3 regions of the Pontibacillus salicampi genome follow, and region 1 is predicted to be linked to each of the others. Evidence: riboswitches for the same ligand, from Rfam matches in the RefSeq annotation. Region 1 holds a riboswitch; each other region holds the start of a gene.
What was found. Region 1 has a riboswitch for thiamine pyrophosphate ahead of thiC (phosphomethylpyrimidine synthase ThiC). Riboswitches for the same ligand answer to the same signal wherever they lie in the genome.
Positions count from the first base shown of each region.

Region 2: another riboswitch for thiamine pyrophosphate. It lies ahead of thiT (energy-coupled thiamine transporter ThiT); the one in region 1 lies ahead of thiC (phosphomethylpyrimidine synthase ThiC).
Region 3: another riboswitch for thiamine pyrophosphate. It lies ahead of ACFFGV_RS12560 (thiazole synthase); the one in region 1 lies ahead of thiC (phosphomethylpyrimidine synthase ThiC).

Region 1 covers NZ_JBHLTP010000003.1:704,380-711,436, forward strand. Annotated here, with positions in the region: gene ACFFGV_RS05000 (NAD(P)H-dependent oxidoreductase) at 23-574, shown strand; gene ACFFGV_RS05005 (serine protease) at 848-1,015, opposite strand; gene thiC (phosphomethylpyrimidine synthase ThiC) at 1,044-2,828, opposite strand; TPP riboswitch at 2,967-3,081, opposite strand; gene ACFFGV_RS05015 (hypothetical protein) at 3,387-3,842, shown strand; gene ACFFGV_RS05020 (NAD(P)/FAD-dependent oxidoreductase) at 4,194-5,246, opposite strand; gene ACFFGV_RS05025 (ABC transporter ATP-binding protein) at 5,379-6,224, shown strand; gene ACFFGV_RS05030 (iron-hydroxamate ABC transporter substrate-binding protein) at 6,175-7,057, shown strand, end outside.
Region 2 covers NZ_JBHLTP010000011.1:17,461-24,517, forward strand. Annotated here, with positions in the region: gene ACFFGV_RS12240 (ATP-binding protein) at 1-31, opposite strand, end outside; gene ACFFGV_RS12245 (acrylyl-CoA reductase family protein) at 266-1,255, opposite strand; gene ACFFGV_RS12250 (DUF3951 domain-containing protein) at 1,396-1,623, shown strand; gene ACFFGV_RS12255 (hypothetical protein) at 1,672-1,812, shown strand; gene ACFFGV_RS12260 (PadR family transcriptional regulator) at 1,982-2,314, shown strand; gene ACFFGV_RS12265 (DUF1129 family protein) at 2,311-2,991, shown strand; gene thiT (energy-coupled thiamine transporter ThiT) at 3,115-3,705, opposite strand; TPP riboswitch at 3,850-3,950, opposite strand; gene ACFFGV_RS12275 (MFS transporter) at 4,457-5,644, shown strand; gene ACFFGV_RS12280 (M4 family metallopeptidase) at 5,707-7,057, opposite strand, start outside.
Region 3 covers NZ_JBHLTP010000011.1:76,210-83,266, reverse strand. Annotated here, with positions in the region: gene ACFFGV_RS12585 (cation:proton antiporter) at 1-679, shown strand, start outside; gene ACFFGV_RS12580 (CAP domain-containing protein) at 809-1,642, shown strand; gene ACFFGV_RS12575 (5'-3' exonuclease) at 1,888-2,757, shown strand; gene ACFFGV_RS12570 (cell wall-binding repeat-containing protein) at 2,819-4,207, opposite strand; gene ACFFGV_RS12565 (trimeric intracellular cation channel family protein) at 4,475-5,086, shown strand; TPP riboswitch at 5,151-5,252, shown strand; gene ACFFGV_RS12560 (thiazole synthase) at 5,344-6,105, shown strand; gene thiH (2-iminoacetate synthase ThiH) at 6,121-7,057, shown strand, end outside.

The sequences.
Region 1 (7,057 bases):
TAAAGGAAAGGGGAGAAGAGTAATGAAGCATATTTTACTTATTAATGGTCATGAAGCGTATAATAAATCCAAAGGAGAGTTAAACCATACACTTTTTCAGGAGTGGCATAAGGTATTATCTTCCAAGTACGAAGTCAACACAACGATTGTAGATGAGGGGTACAACGTGGATGATGAATTAGAAAAGTGGAAGTGGGCAGATGTAGTCATCATGCAGACACCTATCTATTGGTTTAGCATTCCAGGGAAGTTTAAAGGTTATATTGATAGAGTGTTCATGGATAACATTTTCTTTACGGGATCAACACGATATGGTCATGGAGGGCTATTGACTGAAAAGCAATACATGTTCTCTTTAACATGGAATGCTCCAGCATCTATATTTAATAACTATGATGCATTCTATGAAGGGAATTCATTGGATGAAGCTATTTATCATCTTCATAAAATGAATCAGTACGTAGGGATGAACCCCCTTCCGACATTTTCCGTTCATGATGTTGTCAAATCAACTGATGTACCGCAATATAAAAATCAAATAAAGAACCATTTCAATGAAGTCTTCGAGGACTAAGTACAAGTGCAGAAATGTCATTCATAGTTACTAAGCTCAAGGTGAGATAGGAAGGTTTATAAAATGCTAAAACGCTTGAAGCCAATTCCAAGCGTTTTAGCATGCTAATCAGATAAACCCTTAACGAACAATTCTGATGTCACCAATTCCAACCCCTCCTTTGTTGAACATGGCAGTCTTTTACACCCCCAACAAGGAAATTGCCAATCTGTTAGGATTGGCATCTCGTGATTCTGTGGTTTACCTGTATAGTTCATAATAAAAATGATCCAATTAGTAATATAACGTATTTACCTTATGGCACTTCATACATTGCTCATGGTGAGCAGATGGAATATATTCGTGCTCACATTCTTCTTGTAGCTGGTGAAGTTGTTTCTCTAATGCATTTATGTGAATTTTCAACTGTGCAATTTCTTCCGTTATGTCTTGTGCTTTCATATTCCGTGCTCCTTCCATGTAATAAGAATTACTGGTATATAGAACCGCCAGATCTTTGGAACTCAGCTGCTTTTTCTTTCATTCCCTTTGATATTGCTTCATCTGTAGCAAGCTGTTGTTCCTTTGTGTAATTCCTTATATCCTGTGAAATTCTCATACTGCAAAACTTTGGACCGCACATGGAGCAGAAGTGAGCTGTCTTTGCACCTTCGGCTGGTAATGTTTCATCATGGTATTCCAACGCTCTATCTGGGTCTAGTGCTAAATGAAATTGATCTCTCCAGCGAAATTCGAAGCGAGATTTAGAAAGGGCATTGTCTCTTAATTGAGCACTAGGATGGCCTTTTGCTAAATCAGCAGCATGAGCAGCAATTTTATATGTGATCACTCCTTCACGGACATCGTCTTTATTTGGTAAGCCAAGGTGTTCTTTGGGAGTAACATAACAAAGCATAGCGGTCCCATACCAGCCAATCATCGCCGCCCCTATAGCCGAGGTGATGTGGTCATAGCCTGGCGCGATATCTGTTGTTAAGGGGCCGAGAGTATAAAAGGGTGCTTCTTCACATATTTCCAGTTGTTTGTCCATGTTCTCTTTAATAAGGTGCATAGGAACATGTCCTGGGCCTTCGACCATTACTTGTACATCGTGCTCCCATGCTTTTTTTGTTAATTCTCCAAGGGTTTCGAGTTCCTTGAACTGAGCTTCATCGTTGGCATCTGCTATGGAGCCAGGTCGCAAACCATCTCCAAGTGAGAAGGATACGTCATAGGTTTTCATGATATCGCATATTTCGTCAAAATGAGTGTATAAGAAGTTCTCCTCATGGTGATATAAACACCACTGAGCCATTATAGAACCACCTCGTGACACAATTCCGGTTAAGCGGCTGGCAGTTAGCGGGACGTAGGAAAGTAATACACCGGCATGTATAGTAAAATAATCCACTCCTTGCTCAGCTTGCTCAATTAACGTGTCCCTGACGATTTCCCATGTTAAGTCTTCTGCAACTCCATTCACCTTCTCCAGTGCCTGATAAATAGGGACGGTTCCAACAGGGACAGCGGAATTTCGTATAATCCATTCTCTTGTCTTGTGGATATCTTTTCCGGTTGATAAATCCATAATGGTATCTGCCCCCCATCGGGTAGCCCATGTCATCTTTTCTACTTCTTCTTCTATAGAGGAGGTAACCGCAGAATTTCCTATATTAGCATTCACCTTTACGTGAAAATGCCTGCCGATAATCATAGGTTCTATTTCTGGGTGATTGATATTAGAAGGAATAATAGCACGTCCTTTTGCAATTTCTTCTCGTACAAATTCAGGATCTCTCTGCTCTCGTATTGCTACAAATTCCATTTCTTTTGTAACTATACCCCTCTTTGCATAAGAAAGCTGGGTAATCCGTTGACCTTCTTTAGCTTTCTTAGGCTTATCGTTTTGATTTGGGAATGCCATATGGTCTATCCGAGGATCTGCCATGTGTTTATACCCATTATCCTCTGGAAGCATAACTCTTCCTTGATATTGTTCTACATCTCCTCGCTCATCAATCCAACCGCTTCGAAGCGGAGGCAGACCCTTTGTAATATCTATACGAAAGTCTTCATCTGTGTAGGGACCGCTGCTATCATACACTCGGAGAGGAGGATTATCCTCTTCCCCAAATGAGCCAGTAGTAGGGGATAGCTGTATTTCTCTCATTGGTACCTGAATATCAGCTTGAGATCCTTGTACATACACTTTTTTACTTCCAGAAAAACTGGACATAATCGTCATGTTCTTTTCATTTACGCTTTGTTTAACCATATTCTTCATCTCTCCTTCTTATAGATGGGAAGGACGAGATCCAGAACAACCTTAAAGAGTTGAAAGTACATAAAAAGCCGGGTCCTATTCCATAGGGACCCGGCAGATGTATGTAGAAGTTATATTGCATTCCAAGATGCTGTTTATGACTAACTTCCCTACGCTGGCATGATCCAGATCAGGTCCAAAGGGTCAAGAAACTTCCACGCGTCTCTCTCTCAGCCCGACTCATCGGACTCCCCTAGTTGTCTATAGTATATATTTTCCTGCAGGAATTAGGAATAGGGATATTTCACTAAATACCATTTCTAAGCAAATGGATGTTGTGAATGGAAAAATACACGACTTCTTTTCCTTTCCTGATAAGGAGCCTCACAAATACTAGATTTATTTCATGTCGCTGCAACTATTCTTTCATTATAAAAGGTGAAGATCTCTACACGCTTTTTTATACTGAACTATACTACCAATTTTATCATTTCAGATTGACGCTATAATGATAGAGTGATAGCTTCAAATATGTGTAAAAAAATTCAATTTTGGAAAGGAAGAAGCTAGTTGAGGAAAAAATGGTTAAGTTCTGTGCTTATGGTTGCCATAGCAATAGCTTTTGTACTTCCGCAAGGAGCAAATGCACAAGTACAAGGACACACCATAATTGATGAGGACACTGTGAACGTATTAAGTGCAATTGAAAATATGCCAGATAATATTATTTATTCTGGTAGGGAAGAACGTAAAAAATGGATTGAGGAATATACCGGATTAGATCTTCCATCTGAACAATCTAAATCTATTACATACACTGTACAAGCACAAGCAAGTTGGGGGAAGGTAGCGACTTGTGCAGGAGCATTAGGAACAGCAGCAGTTATCAACTTAACCCCAGCTAAAATAGTTAAGCTGAAGTCAGCATTAAAAGCTGCTGGAGGAGCAAGAACATTTGTTACAAAATGTTCTTCTGCTTACAAAACGTTTAGAAATGCAGGTGCATGTTCTTGGATACTCGAATGAATAATTCACAAAAGAAATTTCTGGCAAAACTGGATTGGCTTTTTATACTGTTGCTAGCTGTAAATTTGGCTTCTTTATTCTTGTTTGAGGGAATAGTAACTACATGGATCGTGGTTATCATCTTTGTTCTTAGTTTGATTATTGTAATATATTCACGAATAAAATATAAGCAGTTAGATAAAGATTGAGACTCCAATAATAAAAGGGACTAGGTACCGGTACTAAGTCCCTTTATTATATAAGCGAGTCAAATCAAAATAGCATATGAAATAGGTGTAGTAGGTATCTGTTCATACACAAGCTAAGGACACATAAAAAACCAACAGGAAATCTTCCCCTGTTGGTGGTTGGTTATTGTACCAGCTCTTGAATGAGCTGCTTATTCCGCTCCTTGAACATGTCATTGTGGGAGGAGACCATTCCATTAGCAGCAGCGTCCGGCTGAATAAAACGCTTCGCCCTGTTTACTGCATTAGCTGCGTCTTGAAAAGCACCTGCAATTAAATTTAATTTCCCCTCATGATATAAAATATCACCAGCTCCGTATAAACCTTCTACAGTAGATTCACTCAACGCATTTCCTTGGATAAAATAATCATCCTTAAGGGTAATAGGAACTGTACTATTATCAAGAAGGGATGCATCACGATCAAACCCATGATTAATAATGACATCGTCTACCTTTATATGACTAATTGTGTTGTCAAGGTGGTTGGTGAGCTCAACTTCAGAAATGATGTCCTGCTGCTTGTTGGCTATTAAATTAGTAATGGAGGTATGGAATAAACATTCAGTGGGTCCATCGAGTAGTTGGGTAACTTGCGCCTCATGTCCCTTTAGCTCTTCTTTTCGATAAGAGAGATACACTTTTTTCGCAATAGAGTCTAAAGCATTAGCCCAATCTATTGCGGAATTTCCTCCCCCGGAAATCACCACTGTCTTATCTTTAAAATGCTGTAAAGAGGTAACGGTATAATGCAGGTTGGTCAACTCATAACGATCCGCACCTTCTATCGGTAACTTCATTGGCTTTAAGATACCGCTGCCAACAGCAACAATAACGGTTTTAGAATAATGCTTCTCTCCCGATGCAGTATCTATGCGAAAGCTCCCATCCTCCATTCTCGTAATGGAGGTAACTTTTTCATTCAGTACAATAGTGGGATCGAACGTTAATGCCTGCTGGACAAGATTATCCATTAATTGCGCCCCAGTAGTAGGGGGAAGACCGCCAACATCCCAGACCATTTTCTCGGGGTAAATTTGCACCTTTCCTCCTAATTGAGGCTGGTATTCTATAATTTTTGTTTTCATTTCTCTAAGACCGCTATAAAAAGCAGAATAAAGACCCGCTGGACCTCCACCAATAATCGTAACATCATAGTATTCCTGATGCATTGTCATCACGCTCCATCCCTATATGTACCCAAAAAATTTGGTTGACAGTTATATGTTGAGAAAGTATAGTAACATTGTAACGATAGTGAGAATCATTTTCAACAGCGTTGAGGATTTATTTTCAATGGGAGGCTTCATATGGTCCGTTTATATACAGAACATTTACAGGTAGGGTACGGAGAAAAGTCTATCGTAGAGGATCTGACGCTACATATTCCTGATCAGCAAATTACAACCATCATTGGTGCTAATGGTTGTGGGAAATCCACTCTATTAAAAGCTATCACAAGAATTATTTCGCATCAATCCGGCTCCATTGTTCTTGATGGAGAAAGTATTTCAAAGGAAGATACGAAAGCTTTGGCTAAGAAGATGGCCATCTTACCACAAACCCCAGAGAATGCATCTGGCTTAACGGTAGGTGAACTGGTTTCCTATGGAAGATTTCCTTATCAGAAGAGCTTTGGCCGGTTAAGTACTAAGGATAGAGAAGTAATTCAGTGGGCATTAGAGGTAACTGGAACCGCTGAATTTATGTATCAGTCCGTTGATGCGTTATCAGGTGGTCAACGGCAGCGTGTATGGATTGCGATGTCCCTTGCACAAGAAACGGATATGATTTTCTTAGATGAACCAACTACTTACCTGGATATGGCTCACCAATTGGAAGTACTCGAATTGTTGGAAAAGTTAAACAAAGAAGAGGGAAGAACGATTGTCATGGTACTTCACGACTTGAATCACGCAGCCCGATTTGCTGATAATATTATCGCAATGAAGGATGGTGACATCATCCAAACGGGCAGTAGTGAAGAAGTTATGACAAAGCAGGTGCTGCGTTCTGTTTTTAATATTGATGCTGTCATAGGTCGTGATCCAAGAACCCAAAAGCCAATGTGCCTCACATATAATCTATTAAAAGGAGAAGAAAACTATGAAAAAACTATTAATCCCGACCCTACTCTTATTCGTGCTGATGCTTAGCGCATGTGGCAACCAGTCTGAAGAAGGAGCTAGTGCCGATAATGAAACAGAGGATACCTCATCTTCCTCCGAAACCATTACCTATGAATCAGAGAATGGAGCAGTGGAAGTACCGGCAAATCCAGAAAGAGTAGTAGTACTCTCTTCATTTGCTGGAAGTTTAATTCAGCTGGATGTAAATATGGTTGGCGTAGACTCATGGTCGAAGAATAATCCTCGCTGGGAGGAAGAATTAGGTGACGTTGAGGAAGTTACTGCCGATAACATAGAGAAAATCATTGAACTAGATCCAGATCTTATTATTGGGTTATCGAATACGAAGAATGTTGAGAAATTAAAGGAAATTGCCCCTACTGTAACCTTTACATATGGGAAAGAAGACTATCTTCAGCAACATATAGAAATCGGTAAGCTTCTAAACAAAGAGGAAGAAGCCAAGAAATGGGTAGAAGATTTTAAGCAACGCGCTGAACAAGCTGGTGAAGACATTAAAGAGAAAATAGGTGAGGATGCAACAGTCTCCGTTGTAGAAAAATTTGATAAGCAGATTTATGTATTTGGCGATAATTGGGGACGCGGTACAGAAATCATTTATCAGGCAATGGGACTGAAGATGCCTGAGAAAGTAAAAGAGATGGCTCTGGAGGATGGCTATTATGCCATATCCCCTGAGGTTCTTCCGGAATACGCTGGAGATTATTTAATCGTCAGTGAAAATCAGGAAGCGGACAATTCGTATCAGGAAACAGAAACGTATCAAAATATCCCTGCAGTACAAAATGGTCAAGTTTTTGAAGTAGATGCCAATACGTTTTATTTCAATGATCCAGATA
Region 2 (7,057 bases), on a different contig from region 1:
ACAAGGGAGATTTTTCTTTTTGGTTATTCACATCTATGCACCTCCTTTCCTATCTTCATTCTATATAAAAGCAACAAACGCACCTTGCCATTCATTCCACAACATCATAATGATAGTGTGTGATATCTGCTGACTTGGTTGCAAAATGATTCTGCCATAGTAGACATATTAGAAAAAGGGTCAACCAGTTTTCATCTGGTTGACCCTTTTATCTTACTATATTATGATGTTCAATCATACCTGGTGTGTGTTTGTCCGGTATTATCTATTGTTCCATGGAAACAATCGTACGACCGGTCACTTTTCCTTGAAGTATTTGCTCTAATGTAGAAGGAAGCTGTTCTAATGTAATTTCATTTTCTATTGTCGCAAGCTGTTCTGGCTTCAAATCTGTTGCTAGGCGATCCCATACTCGCTTCCTCAGCTCCATTGGGCAATAAACTGAATCAATACCTAGCAGGTCAACTCCACGCAGAATAAATGGCATAACAGTTGTTGGTACCTCGACACCTGCTGTAAGTCCACTTACCGCAACAGCTCCTCCATATTGAATGGAGCCTAAAACAGATGCTAAAGGCTTGCCGCCTACTGGATCCACAGCTGCAGCCCAACGTTGCTTCTGAAGCGGTTTAACCTTTTCTGGAGTAACTTCTTCTCTGCTCAACACAGTTGTTACCCCGAGGGATTTAAGATAGTCTGCCTGTTCAGATTTACCAGTTGCTGCTTCTACTGTAAAACCGCGCTTCACTAACATTGCAACAGCCATACTGCCAACTCCGCCTGTAGCACCCTGTACAAGAACAGGACCATCTTCCGGCGTAAGCCCGTTCTGCTCTAAACGATGAACAGATAACGCCGCAGTAAAGCCTGCAGTACCGAAGGTCATTGCCTCTTTCAACGATAAGTTTTCAGGTAAAGGGACAATCCAGTTACTATTCACTCTTGCATATTCACTAAACCCGCCATCTTGAGCAACACCTAATTCATAGCTTGTAACGATAACCTTCTGGCCTTCATAATAATCAGGATTATCAGAATGTGTTACCGTACCAGCCAAATCAATCCCTGGTACAATAGGATATTCTTTTACTACTTTGGATTTAGGAACAGTAGCCAGTCCATCCTTATAATTGACACTTGAATATACAACTTTGATTGTTACGTCGCCTTCCGGCAAATCAGATTCTGTTCGTTCAACGATTTGTGTATGGGCTTGTTCTTCTTCTTTTGTTACTAATAATGCTTTAAATGACATAAACAATCTCCTTTCTTGTGCAGCTTCATCTTGCACTTGAGGAAATGGTAACATAACACAGAAAAAGATGTCCTCTCTTAAGCATTCGAGGTCCATTTGTATTATAATGGAAATTAATACACTCCCGAAAGGAGCTTTCTATGCTTATCATTACCCTCCTATCCATTTCCTTTCCCTTCCTCATCTTTGTTTTATTACTTTATGGTATGTACAAGGGGCTTATAAAGAAGAGCAATATTACCGCCTATTATACCCCTTTCGATGAAATTACAGGGCAATCCTATAACAGTTTTCAAGATGAACAAGAAATGGAAGAGGAAGAGGACAATCAAGAGGGAGAAGAAATAAACAAACTGCCCCATGTATGAGCTCTCCCTTTTGGTATAACCTATATACCAAAAGGAGGGGATTTCTTCATGAATCAGCATACGGAACGGCAAGATTATCATCCAGCAGCACTTTCCGCTGACATGCTGGAAGAAATAAGAACACTGGAACACAAACTTCGATCTCAATCTGACGAAGAAATTATTCTTATTGCTTATTCTCAAGACTGAACCACCTGTATAAAGGTGAAGTACTGGTTATCTAAGGCTCCTATTATAAGGGGCTTTTTTGTTTGTACAGCTACACAGACTCCATATCACAAACTATCTTGCTTTACCAATTAGTGTGGTATATACTTAACTATATGGTATTACAAGATAGTTTGAAAGGAATGAAAATTTGTCGCTTCGAAGTCAATTACTAAAAGGCATATTAGAAGGGTGTATACTATCCATTATTTCCCACGAAGAGGTGTATGGATATGAATTGTCTGTCAAACTTCAAAGCTTCGGACTGTCGGACGTAAGCGAGGGGTCTATCTACCCAGTCCTTTTACGCTTACAGAAGGCCAAGCTTATAAGTGGAGAAATGCGCACTTCCCCTTCAGGCCCAAAACGGAAATATTATCACATTACAGAGGAAGGAGAAAATACTTTAATTCAATTTAAGAAGGAATGGGAAAGCATTAAGCTTCCTGTGGAACAAATCATCAAGGGGAGGGACGGAGATTGAACGCCAAAGAGTTAATTAAGGAAAATAACCATAAGCGCAAGCTACTAACAGAAAACAATGAACAATATTACGAAAAAATGCTCATATATATTCGTACCCAACTATTTCTCTCGGAGGAACAAAGTGAAGAACTACTAATGGAATTATTAGAGCATTTACTCGAGGCTCAGCATCATGGAAAAACTGCAGAAGAAGTTTTTGGAGACAATCCAAAAGCTTATGCAAGGGAATTAGTCCAGCAGCTTCCTAAAGAAACTAAATCCAGCCTGTTTATATTCATTGGGTTTATCTTCGTTCAATTTATAGGCTGGATGGCACTAGGACATGGTGGTATCTCAGTCATTTTAGGGTTCTTTTCAGACCTTGGGACAACTACTATACATCTCGGAAGCGGTGCAGTACAAATTATCGTGGATGTCATTGCGTCCATTCTCGTTATTGCTTTTGTGTTAAAATTACTTAGGGATTCCATGTTTAAGAAGGTAAGCAAATGGATAGAGTTTATCATCATATGGATGTTACTTCTTTTTCTCTTTTCCATATACATTTTTTCAGATAAGCTGATACCTGCATTCGGAGCTACCTTTGAAGTTCACGGCATCCTCTTCTTCATCTTTGGTCTTATCATAATTGCTGGAAGTAAACGATTTGATACAAAGTTTCGGTTAACTAAATAAAGCACATAAAAGAGCAGACTCCTGCATCATAACGGCCTGCTCTTTTTCAAGCTCAACTCTTTGAAAAGCGTGGTAACTGTTATTTCAGAGCTGAGCCTCTTTTTATTAGTATATACCTACAATTTATACAGAGTTTAAAGCCTGTTTGTTTCCAAAATATATAAGGCGAGGTTGCTTATATATGACAAAACTCAAAATAAGAGAGCTGATTATAAAGGAAGGTGTCATATACCCAAGATTGTACGTCAGAGAGTATAGCCAAACAGGCACCCCTTCTGGTGCATAGGAGGCAAAAAAGACAATTCCGCCAATATAATGGCTGAAGAATCGCAGGATACTGCCTAATAAGGCCCCACTTGTTACATACGCCGTAATTTTTGCCGCGTTGCCCTCCTTCATGGAGTCCTGGACGTTCTTAGCAAAAATACCTGCTAAACCAACCACGGTAAACGCTAGTGGGTAGTCCATGATATATTGGACCGGGTGCACGATAAACGGCTGAATAAGTGAATTGATCAAGCCAATGAGCAAGCCTGTTAAGAGTCCACCTTTCAGACCCCACCGAAATGCCATAAAAAAGATTGGCACCATGGCAAATGAAATGGACCCTCCCTGAACCCAAAGTGGAACCGATAGATAAGGCAGGCTAAGAACAGCACCAATAGCAGCAAACATCGCTACTTCCACTAGAAATAAAATCCGACGATTTCTCATTTCACATCTCCCCTTTACTATTCTTCAAATATTGTGTGCAGATTAGCTCTGCTATTTCTTTCCTCACAGTTCAAAAGAAAAGAAAACACAAAAAAAGCAATGCAAGGGAGAGCTTTGAGATGGGTATCCTTTGTGCATTGCGTGCCATCACGAAAGCCACATCCCTACGTTAGAATTAACTAACAGGTTCAGAGGGTCAGAACGAATCGTTCACTCTCAGCCATCAGGCTCCCCTTGTGGTTTCTTACGTCTGCTTCTTTTGTAATATCTATTATAAGGAAAGCGTTATAATCTTTCAAGCTATGAAATAAATAGAAAATTCGTAGCAGATGTATCCCATTTCTTATTTGCGAAAATATATCGTCATACAGCCCATAAAAACAGCCTTACTCGCTTTTGTTTTCCTGAAGAGCGTGTTGCCACCCTAAACTGACAGGTATATAGAACTATAATACGAAACATTTTCCTATTCTCTATTTATAGGTACCGTTACTATGTCTTCTTCTTTTGCAAACTGGAGTGATTCAGGTTTTGCTATAATAAGGTTAAGCCTTACTAAGAGTGACGTTACTCTTAACCAGTTTCTTAAGATTTGCTTCCCCTTCGAAACCTTTGTCTTAACGACAAAGGTTTTTTTCTGTGTCCAAAAGTTGTATGACTTTACAAATATACACCTTCTTCTATAATATTGTTTCTTGTTGCATATAGACCACTTACAGACATGTTCTATTGACTGGAAAGGAGAAGGCCTATGAATACCAAACCTTCTATTTGGACCAAAAGCTTTATTAGTATCGCCTGTACAAACTTCTTCTTGTTTCTAACCTTTTACGCTCTGCTAACCACGCTCCCAATATACGTAACGGATACTTTAGGCTGCAGCGAATCAGAAGCCGGTCTAATTGTTACCGTCTTTCTATTAGCCGCTATTCTCACGCGTCCCTTCTCTGGTAAATTGTTAGAAATTGGTGGAAAGAGAAAGATGCTGTTCATTAGTTTAGTCCTATTTACCCTTTGTTCCTTTATATATATATGGACGGACTCTTTTCTGTTATTACTTACCTTACGATTCATTCACGGTATATGGTTTGCTATCGCCACAACTGCAACTGGTGCTATTGCAGCAGATATTATTCCAGCTGAACGCCGTGGGGAGGGACTTGGTTATTTCGCCATGTCTATGAATTTGGCAGTGGTAGCCGGTCCCTTTCTCGCCCTAACTCTCTTAAATTGGTTATCATTTCCCATACTATTTACTATCTTAGCTCTAATCGTCATCGGTTCCGTTGTGTTTGCTTCAATGGTTCAGCCTGTACAAGAACAAAATAAGACTTCCACTAGGAAACTTACACTTGAGGATCTTTTTGAAAAAAAATCTATCCCTGTTGCTCTGACAGGGTTGTTTATCGCTTTTTCCTATTCAAGCATTATCTCATTTATTTCTATTTACGCTAAATCAATAGGACTAATAGAGACCGCCAGCTTGTTCTTTGCTGTTTTTGCAGTGACGATGCTGCTATCAAGGCCCTTTGTTGGTAAATTGTTTGATGCTAGAGGACCAAACGTGGTGATCTACCCTTCTTTATTCCTATATGCTACCGGTTTATATATGCTTAGCATGACGGACAGTTCTACTATGTTATTACTATCAGCAGGAATGATAGGTCTTGGATATGGTAGTCTTGTACCAAGCTTTCAAACCCTAGCTATTCAACAAGCAGACACCCACAGAAGCGGTCATGCAACAGCTACTTTCTTTACTTTTTTTGATACAGGAATCGCATCAGGTTCCTTCATTCTTGGCATGGTTGTTACCTATGTGGGCTACCATCCTCTATATGTTGCAATGTCCCTTTTCGTTATCGTAATCATGTACCTTTACTATCGTCTCGTTTCAACAAGGATTAAAAATCAGAAAAGCCAGTCCCATTCTAGTTAAATAGAAAGGGACTGGCTTTTCTTTGTTCAAATTATAATGGCTTCATTTACCTTGGAATAAAATTAATACACGCCGACATTGTCCCATGCAGAAGCTACTGCATTAGCTGTACTAGAACCATATAGATCCTGAGCAGATTGAATAAGCGATGAACGTGCATCAGAGAAATTACTGTTTGGAGTTAGATACACCGTTAAAGCACGATAGTATATTTTTTCTGCTTTAGATTTACCAATCGAGTTAATAGTATAATAGGCCGCTTTATTTGGAATACCACTATTTATATGAACGCCGCCCCAATCTCCTGCCTCTGTATTCGGCAAGTTGCGGTAATTATCCATATGATCGGGCTGGTTATACAGCGTTGGGTTCGACATACTGCGTAGAGCATCTCCACTTCTTCCAGGAGTATAAACGTCCTCTCCCATCAGCCAGTCCTCACTATCAACAAAATAACCAAACACATCAGAAAATGACTCATTTAATGCCCCAGGCTGATTCTCATATACTAAATCAGCTGATCGATCTGTTACAGCGTGTGTTAATTCGTGAGCTACAATGTCATCTGCACCTGACAGATAGGTAAATGTTGATCCATCTCCATCCCCATATATCATTTGGTTCCCAACCCAGGCAGCATTATTATAATTACTGCCGTAGTGAACAGTAGATACGATATCGGCACCATTTCCATCATAGCTGTTTCGACCGAATGTATTATAGAAATAATCGTACACTTGTCCAGCATAATAGTGCGCATCAACCGCAGCCTTTTGGCGCTCACTATAAAACGTGTTGCCGCTGTCTGTTACATAATAACCAGGAAGACTGAACTGGCCACCATTATTGTTATCATACGTAGCAATGACACCACTCATCGGTTTTGTTGTATCGTAAAGATAGTACGTATTATTATAAGAGTAAGTGTTCAATGTCTTACTATCCCCAAGCACCCCTGTTCCACTTCCAGTAGTTGCTGCTTCGTGTACTTTATTTTGAGCTTTTATAACATTTCCATTCTCTGCGTTAACCCATATTTGCCAGTTCGCAGGGTATGGTTCCGAGAATTGAAGCTCAACGTGATAGGCTAGAGTGTACTTTCCATCTTCATGGAACGCAACCAGATTAGAATGTTCTGTTAAGGATTGGAAATCTTCTCCTTCTAACCCTTTCACTGTAACGTCCGCATCTTTACGATTAGTATCAATATGATTCCAAGCATTACTTAAAGCCTGTTGTTTAGATAGCTGTTTCTTTTGCTTAAGCTTGTCTGGTGCATTTGGATGAAAGTCGCCATTCACTGCTATAAGCTCACCGTTCTTATTCGTATGGATATGAATCTTTGACTCACTTATTGGTATGTTTTGAATGACTGGCTGAAAGATAAAATGGGTCATCCCTAATTCGTCTGTT
Region 3 (7,057 bases), on a different contig from region 1:
TTCTATCTTTCGTTTTATGAACGAATTTATAACGGTATCACTCGGTGGGATTGTTATTGGCGTTAGTTTAGGGTGGGCAGTCAGTAAGGCTGTCCATGTGACTCATCATAAACAATACCAGGTAATGTTAAGTATAATTCTTACCTACGGGACGTTTTTTATTGCAGAGCATTTACATGTCTCAGGAGTATTAGCAACCGTCGCTGCTGGTATAATGCTGTCGTATGAGTTTGAACATACCAATAAGGAGGACCATTTCAGAGAATCGCTAGCGGGGTTTTGGGACATTGTAGAGCCGTCCATTTTGTCCTTAGTTTTTCTGCTTATTGGTATAAAGGCAACAAGCTATTTAACGATAGCATCATGGCAGGTCGCTTTTATATTATTTGCTGCAACATTATTAGTACGTTTTCTTGTAATAAGTGTACTAATACCACTAGTACCAAAATGGCGTAACCAATCCTCATGGAAGGATATCTTTATCATTAATTGGGCGGGTATTAAAGGTACTATGTCTATTGCTCTTTTGTTAAGCCTTGAATCTCAGCTAGGTACACAGGAACAAAGGCTGTTGGCCATTACATTTGCAGTTGTACTATTGTCGCTGGTCATCCAAAGTGTAGGGATATACCCGATCACTCGTTTTTTTGAAAAAAATAAAGTATTCAAAGATATGTAAAAAAACGAAACAGTCCTTCATTCATAGAGCCTTTCCTTGTTTTCCTTTTATTGAACAGCATATCAATTACAGGAGAGCACATACTACAAATGGCTAAACAAAGTAGCCCTATTGAATGGAGGAAATAGTATGAAAAAATATATGGCCCTATCCTTATCAGCAATTCTCTCTGTTAGTTTGCTTTCAGCTTGTGGAACAAATGATGAGCAAGCGGCAGATAATTTAAATAATTACGCAAATCGTAATGCAGAGCGTCTTTCCTTTGAACCAGGAGGAAATAATTATGAAAATGTACAAAACGGCGATGGTAAATATATGAACCGTTTCGACGTTCAAGGAAAGGTTCGTAAATATACCATTCCTGGGGGAGATGTTCAAGAGTATAATGTGAACCCTGAGGAATTTGGTATAAATCCAAAGCAGTTTGAAAACGGTCAACAAGCACCGGGTACAAGAAATGGAAACAACGGGCAACAGCAACAGCAGCAACAAGGTGGAAATGAGCAGCAACAGCCTCAAGCTGAAAGAGGAGAAGCACCATCTAGTGATGGTAAAGCTCCCGAGGAAACTAGTGAGAATAAGAACTTTAAACAGCAGGTTGTGGATTTAACAAACAAGGAACGCGAGAAAAAAGGTTTGCCAAAAGTAAAAGCGTTTGATGAATTAACAAACGTTGCTCAAAAGAAATCAGAAGATATGGTAAACAACGGGTACTTCTCGCACAATTCACCAACCTATGGCAGCCCATTCGAGATGATGGATAACTTCGGAATTGAATATAAAACGGCAGCAGAAAATATTGCAGCAGGGCAGAAGACTCCTGAGAAAGTTGTAAAGGGCTGGATGAATAGCGCAGGACACCGCAAAAACATTTTAAACAATAAAGTAACCCATATTGGAATTGGTGTAGAACGCGGTGGAGATATGGGAATATACTGGACACAAATGTTTATTCAAAAATAAAAAGCTCAAGGTGATGCATCGTAAGCAGGTGTATCACTTTTTTTGAGTAACTGACCAGTTGGTATTTATATCAGTATTTCTCCATCATACATATTGAGAAATTATAGGTCAGCATACCAAATCATTAATACAAATAAATGGGTGAAAACAGAAACGTCCTGCATAAATGTTCCAATTAGCTTTGACTGTATTAAATCAGACGTTTTGTTATAATAGTATCCATGTAGAGTGATAAAGGAGTCGTGATGATGGATAAAAATAAAGTCATGCTGGTGGATGGAATGGCGTTATTGTTTCGTGCTTATTTCTCAACGGCAATGAGTGGTTATTTTCGAATAAATAGTAAAGGGGTACCAACAAACGCTGTTCATGGATTTGTCAGGCACTTATTTACTGCCATGAATCATTATCAACCAAGTCATGTGATTTGCTGTTGGGATATGGGGAGCTCGACGTTCCGTACGGAAATGTTTCCTGATTACAAAGCAAACCGCGATGCTCCCCCTACGGAATTAATACCTCAATTTGACTTGGTTAAAGAAGTAACCTCTTCTTTGAATATTCCAAATGTAGGCTTAAAAGGATACGAGGCAGACGATTGTATCGGCACACTGACATCTAATTTACGCGAAGATGCAGAGGTAGTAATACTGACGGGAGATCAGGATATACTTCAACTGTTAACGGAAAATGTTTCGGTTGTATTATTGAAAAAGGGCTATGGGAATTATGCTGAATACACGGCAGAGACATTCACGGAAGAAAAAGGTATTACCCCGGAGCAGATGATTGATTTAAAAGCATTGATGGGGGACAGCAGTGATAATTATCCTGGAGTAAAGGGGATTGGAGAAAAAACAGCATTAAAGCTGTTACAAGCCCACGGTACAATTGAAGGGTTACTAGATAATCTGGATAATGTAACGAAAAGCCAGCGAGAAAAAATTGAACGGGATATGGAAAATTTACGTCTTTCTCACCAATTGGCAAGAATATATTGTGAAGCAGATGTTACATGTGGCTTAGACGAAGCGTTACTAACCATTGACAGAGCATTAATGATGGAGAAATTTAAGGAAGTAGAACTTGGAAAATTACATGATATGATTAGTTAATAAAAAGCGCTATGTGTCAGAACATAGCGCTTTTCCATGTTTAGTGTTGGTACTTGTAAAGTTATTTTTGGATAAACATTTGTGTCCAATAGTGGCCAGGATCTAAGTAACCAATCCCAATATGGGTGTAATTCTCATTAAGGATATTCCTGCGATGGCCTTCACTATTCATCCAACCGTTTACCATGTCTTCTGGGCTTGGATATCCTAACCCAATATTCTCTGCTGAAGCGCTAGTGTTAATTCCAAATGATTGGATCATTTCAAATGGTGTTCCATACGTTGGACTTGTATGCTTAAAGTATTTGTTACGCTTCATATCGGTTGATTTTTCTTGTGCAACCTGGGTAAGGTATGGATCGATGTCCAGTTTTGAAAGTCCTCTTTTTGTACGTTCTTTGTTGGTTAACTCCAACACCTGTTTTGCTTCTTGACTAATAGAACCATTTTTCTTCAACAAATACATATTGGTCAATGCTCGTTCAGGTAGAGCATTCTCCCCTCCGAGTACGAACCCAGATATCTCTTTGTTGGATATGTAATGTTCAGTTGCTTTCATATCCTTGCTAGGATGTACTAGTATGACTTGGGCTTTTAAGCGATTTGCCAAACCGGAGGCTGCGACAGCGTCTGGGTAATCTTCCGTATTACTATTCGTAGAAATACCTCTTACGAATAACATCTTATTAGCTGTGGAAGAGAGATGCTTTGCTGCGTCTATATTCGTTTCAAAGCGGTCATTTCCAGATAGTCGAGTGGTGTCAATTCCAGATTGTTCCATTTGATTTTGCAGCTCATTACTAATAACTCCAGGACCTCCATAAATAGTAACATCTTGGACAGATGAAGATAATGAGGAAGGAAGTCTGTTATTCCTCGTTAGGTATATAGGTGTTTCTTCTATTGCAGAATGACTAGATGCCGATAGAGCGTCTGCGATAGTAAATCCATTAGCCACAATTGCCTTTGTGCTGTTTTTAAGACCACTTGCTTTATGGATTGCTTTAGCCGTTTCAAATCGATCATCTCCAGCAACACGAGTTGTGGTCAATCCCATTTTTTCCAACTGATTGATAACACTTTGGCTAATGGCATTTGGTCCTCCTAACACATACACTTTTTTCGCGTTTAGTCTTTTCATTTCCTCTTGTACCGAGGAGGGAAGATTTGAGGTTGAGGTTAATAAAATAGGCGCGTCCTTAACGCCTGAGAGACTGGCAGATGCAAGGGCGTCCGCTGGATTGTCGCTCCTTGCTAAGATAACAGAGTTGTCCTGATTAGTAAGCCCATTAGGCCAGCCTTGTTTAGATATTGCGATAGCTGTTTTGTATCGATCTGTTCCATTTACTCTTTCATACGTGTTCAATTCATTTGCAGCCAAAGAAGAGGGAGAGGAAATAATAAAGCTGCCTATCATACCGATGAGTAGAAACAGAATAGTTTTTTTCACGTTAACGCTACCACCTTTTTCGACAAAATTTTTTCAATTTAACGGTAGCATAATCTATTCCGCTTTACTATGGGAATAAAGGTGCCCAACCATAGTCTGGGAGGATGAAGCTTTGAGACTGAATAGAGGAAAGGAGAGCTATTCCAATATTAATGATATACCTTATTCGTGCTTTGCCATTTCATTGGGGAAAATCCGTGTAATATCGTTGATGTATGCTAAAATAGAGAATGATTTGTATTTGGATAAAAAGAGGAAAGATGTTAAATGGCTTGGGACTTATTAAACTTCATAGCAGTAGCAGCCTTTGCTTTCAGTGGTGCAATCGTTGCAATGAGTGAACGATATGATATATTTGGTGTCATTATACTTGGTGTTGCTACTCCCTTCGCCGGAGGAATTGCACGGAATTTATTTTTACAAGAAGATGTTATCCATATTTGGGAGCAGGGAATTTTTCTCTACGTAGCCTTTGGGACTATCATGATTGTGTATTTCTTCCCAAAGAGCTGGGTGATGTTCTGGAATAGATGGAATTTATACCTTGATGCATTTGGGTTATCCGCCTTTGCAATTCAGGGAGCAATCTTTGCTATGAATCACGAATTGCCTTTAGGAGCCGTAATGTTCTCTGCTATTCTTACCGGGGTAGGAGGAGGAGTAACACGTGATATTTTAGCGCAAAGACGCCCCATGGTGTTACATACTGAAATTTATGCGGTATGGGCATTGATAACAGGTGCTCTGATTGGGTTTGGAATAATTGATTATACGAGTACAGTGCAGTTGTACACTTTATTTGTAGCCATTATTGTCTTGCGGTTATTATCATTTCATTTAAATTGGCATTTGCGTTTTCGTGATTTATATCGATTATAATAGGTTTACAGCGAAACCATTTTTTGTTAACTTTAGTTTGTAAGCTTAAATTACTTAATTTCATAAAGCAAGCTAGGGGCGCCACGATGATGGCTGAGAGGACTCAATCCGACCCTTTGAACCTGAATTGGTTAAGACCAACGGAGGGAAGCGCGTGACTAACGTCACATGGACAGTACAGTGCAATGCATATCGTCTATCCAAAGCTCATCCTCCAAAGGATGAGCTTTTTTTATGAACAAAAAGGAGAGGATTCCATGTTAACGATAGCTGGACAAACGTTTTCTAATCGCCTTTTGACTGGTACAGGAAAATTTAAGGATCATAAAGAAATGAAAGAAGCCATTGAGCAATCAGGATCAGAGATTGTAACGGTTGCCCTTAGGCGGGTGGATCTTCGCGGTAATGATCAATATATATTAAATGATATACCAGAGGGTGTTCAGCTTATGCCGAATACATCTGGTGCAAGAACCGCAGAGGAGGCAGTGAGAATAGCAAGGCTAAGTCGGGCTAGTGGTATGGGGAACTGGGTAAAAATAGAGGTGATTTCTGACCAAACCTATTTATTACCAGACAATGAAGAAACGATTAAAGCAACTAGAATACTTGTGGAGGAAGGCTTCGTTGTATTGCCTTATATGAGTCCGGATTTAATGGCTGCCAAGCGAATGGAAGAGGCTGGAGCTAGTGCTGTAATGCCGCTAGGTTCTCCAATTGGATCGAATAGAGGGATTCGAATGAAGGAAATGATTTCAATCATTATGGAACAGATTGATGTACCTATCATTGTGGACGCCGGTATAGGGAAGCCGTCAGAGGCAAGTGAAGCAATGGAAATGGGGGCAGATGCAGTTCTTGTTAATACTGCCATAGCAACTGCCGCCTCTCCTGTAGATATGGCGAAAGCATTTGATTTAGCAGTAAAAGCAGGACGTATTGCATACGAATCTGGTTTGGGAGCGACATCAAAATCAGCAAATGCGTCCTCACCGTTAACAGGATTTTTAACCACATAATGTAAGGGGGATTCCATGAGTTTTTATGAAAAAGTACAGCAAATAAAGGAAATTCCTTTCTCTTCCCGAATGGAACAGGTATCAGCAAGTGATGTAGAGCATGTACTAAGAAAACAACGATTGGATGAACATGATTTCTTTGTATTGCTCTCCAAGGCTGCAGAAGGTTATTTAGAGGAGATGGCTCAGGCAGCACATCAAAAAACGATACAGCATTTTGGTAAAACAATGAAATTGTTTTTACCATTATATTTGTCAGACTATTGTGTTAACACATGTAAATACTGTAGCTTTAGTATCGATAATGTCTTTCCTCGCCGTAAGCTGACCATGGAGGAAATTGATCAGGAAGCTCGTGTTATTTCAGATATGGGCATTGAAGAAATTATTCTCTTGACGGGAGAGTCAAGGAAACATTCCTCCGTGGAATATTTGAAAGAAAGCATGAAGGTGTTAAAGCAATATTTTTCCTCTGTAGGGATTGAAATACAGCCGCTTAACACAGATGAATATGAGGAGCTAGTGGAAAGCGGTATAGATGGATTGACTGTGTATCAGGAAGTGTATAATGAAGAAATTTACCGTGATATCCATGTGAAGGGACCTAAGCGAAACTATAAATACCGTCTCGACACCCCCGAAAGAGGATGCCAAGCCGGAATGCGGAATGTGAACATAGGTGCGTTATTAGGTCTTGATGATTGGAGAAGAGAAGTATTTATCACAGGGATGCACGCAAGTTATCTAAAGCATAACTATATGGAGACAGAAATAGGTGTATCCTTTCCTCGCATAAAGCCAAATGTTGGAAGCTTTGAGCCGGCAGTAGAGGTATCAGATAAGAATATGGTACAGGCAATGCTGGCAACTAGACTGTTCATTCCAACTGCAGGCATTACCATTTCCACGAGAGAGCATCCCAAACTCCGTGATGAATTAATTCCGCTAGGAG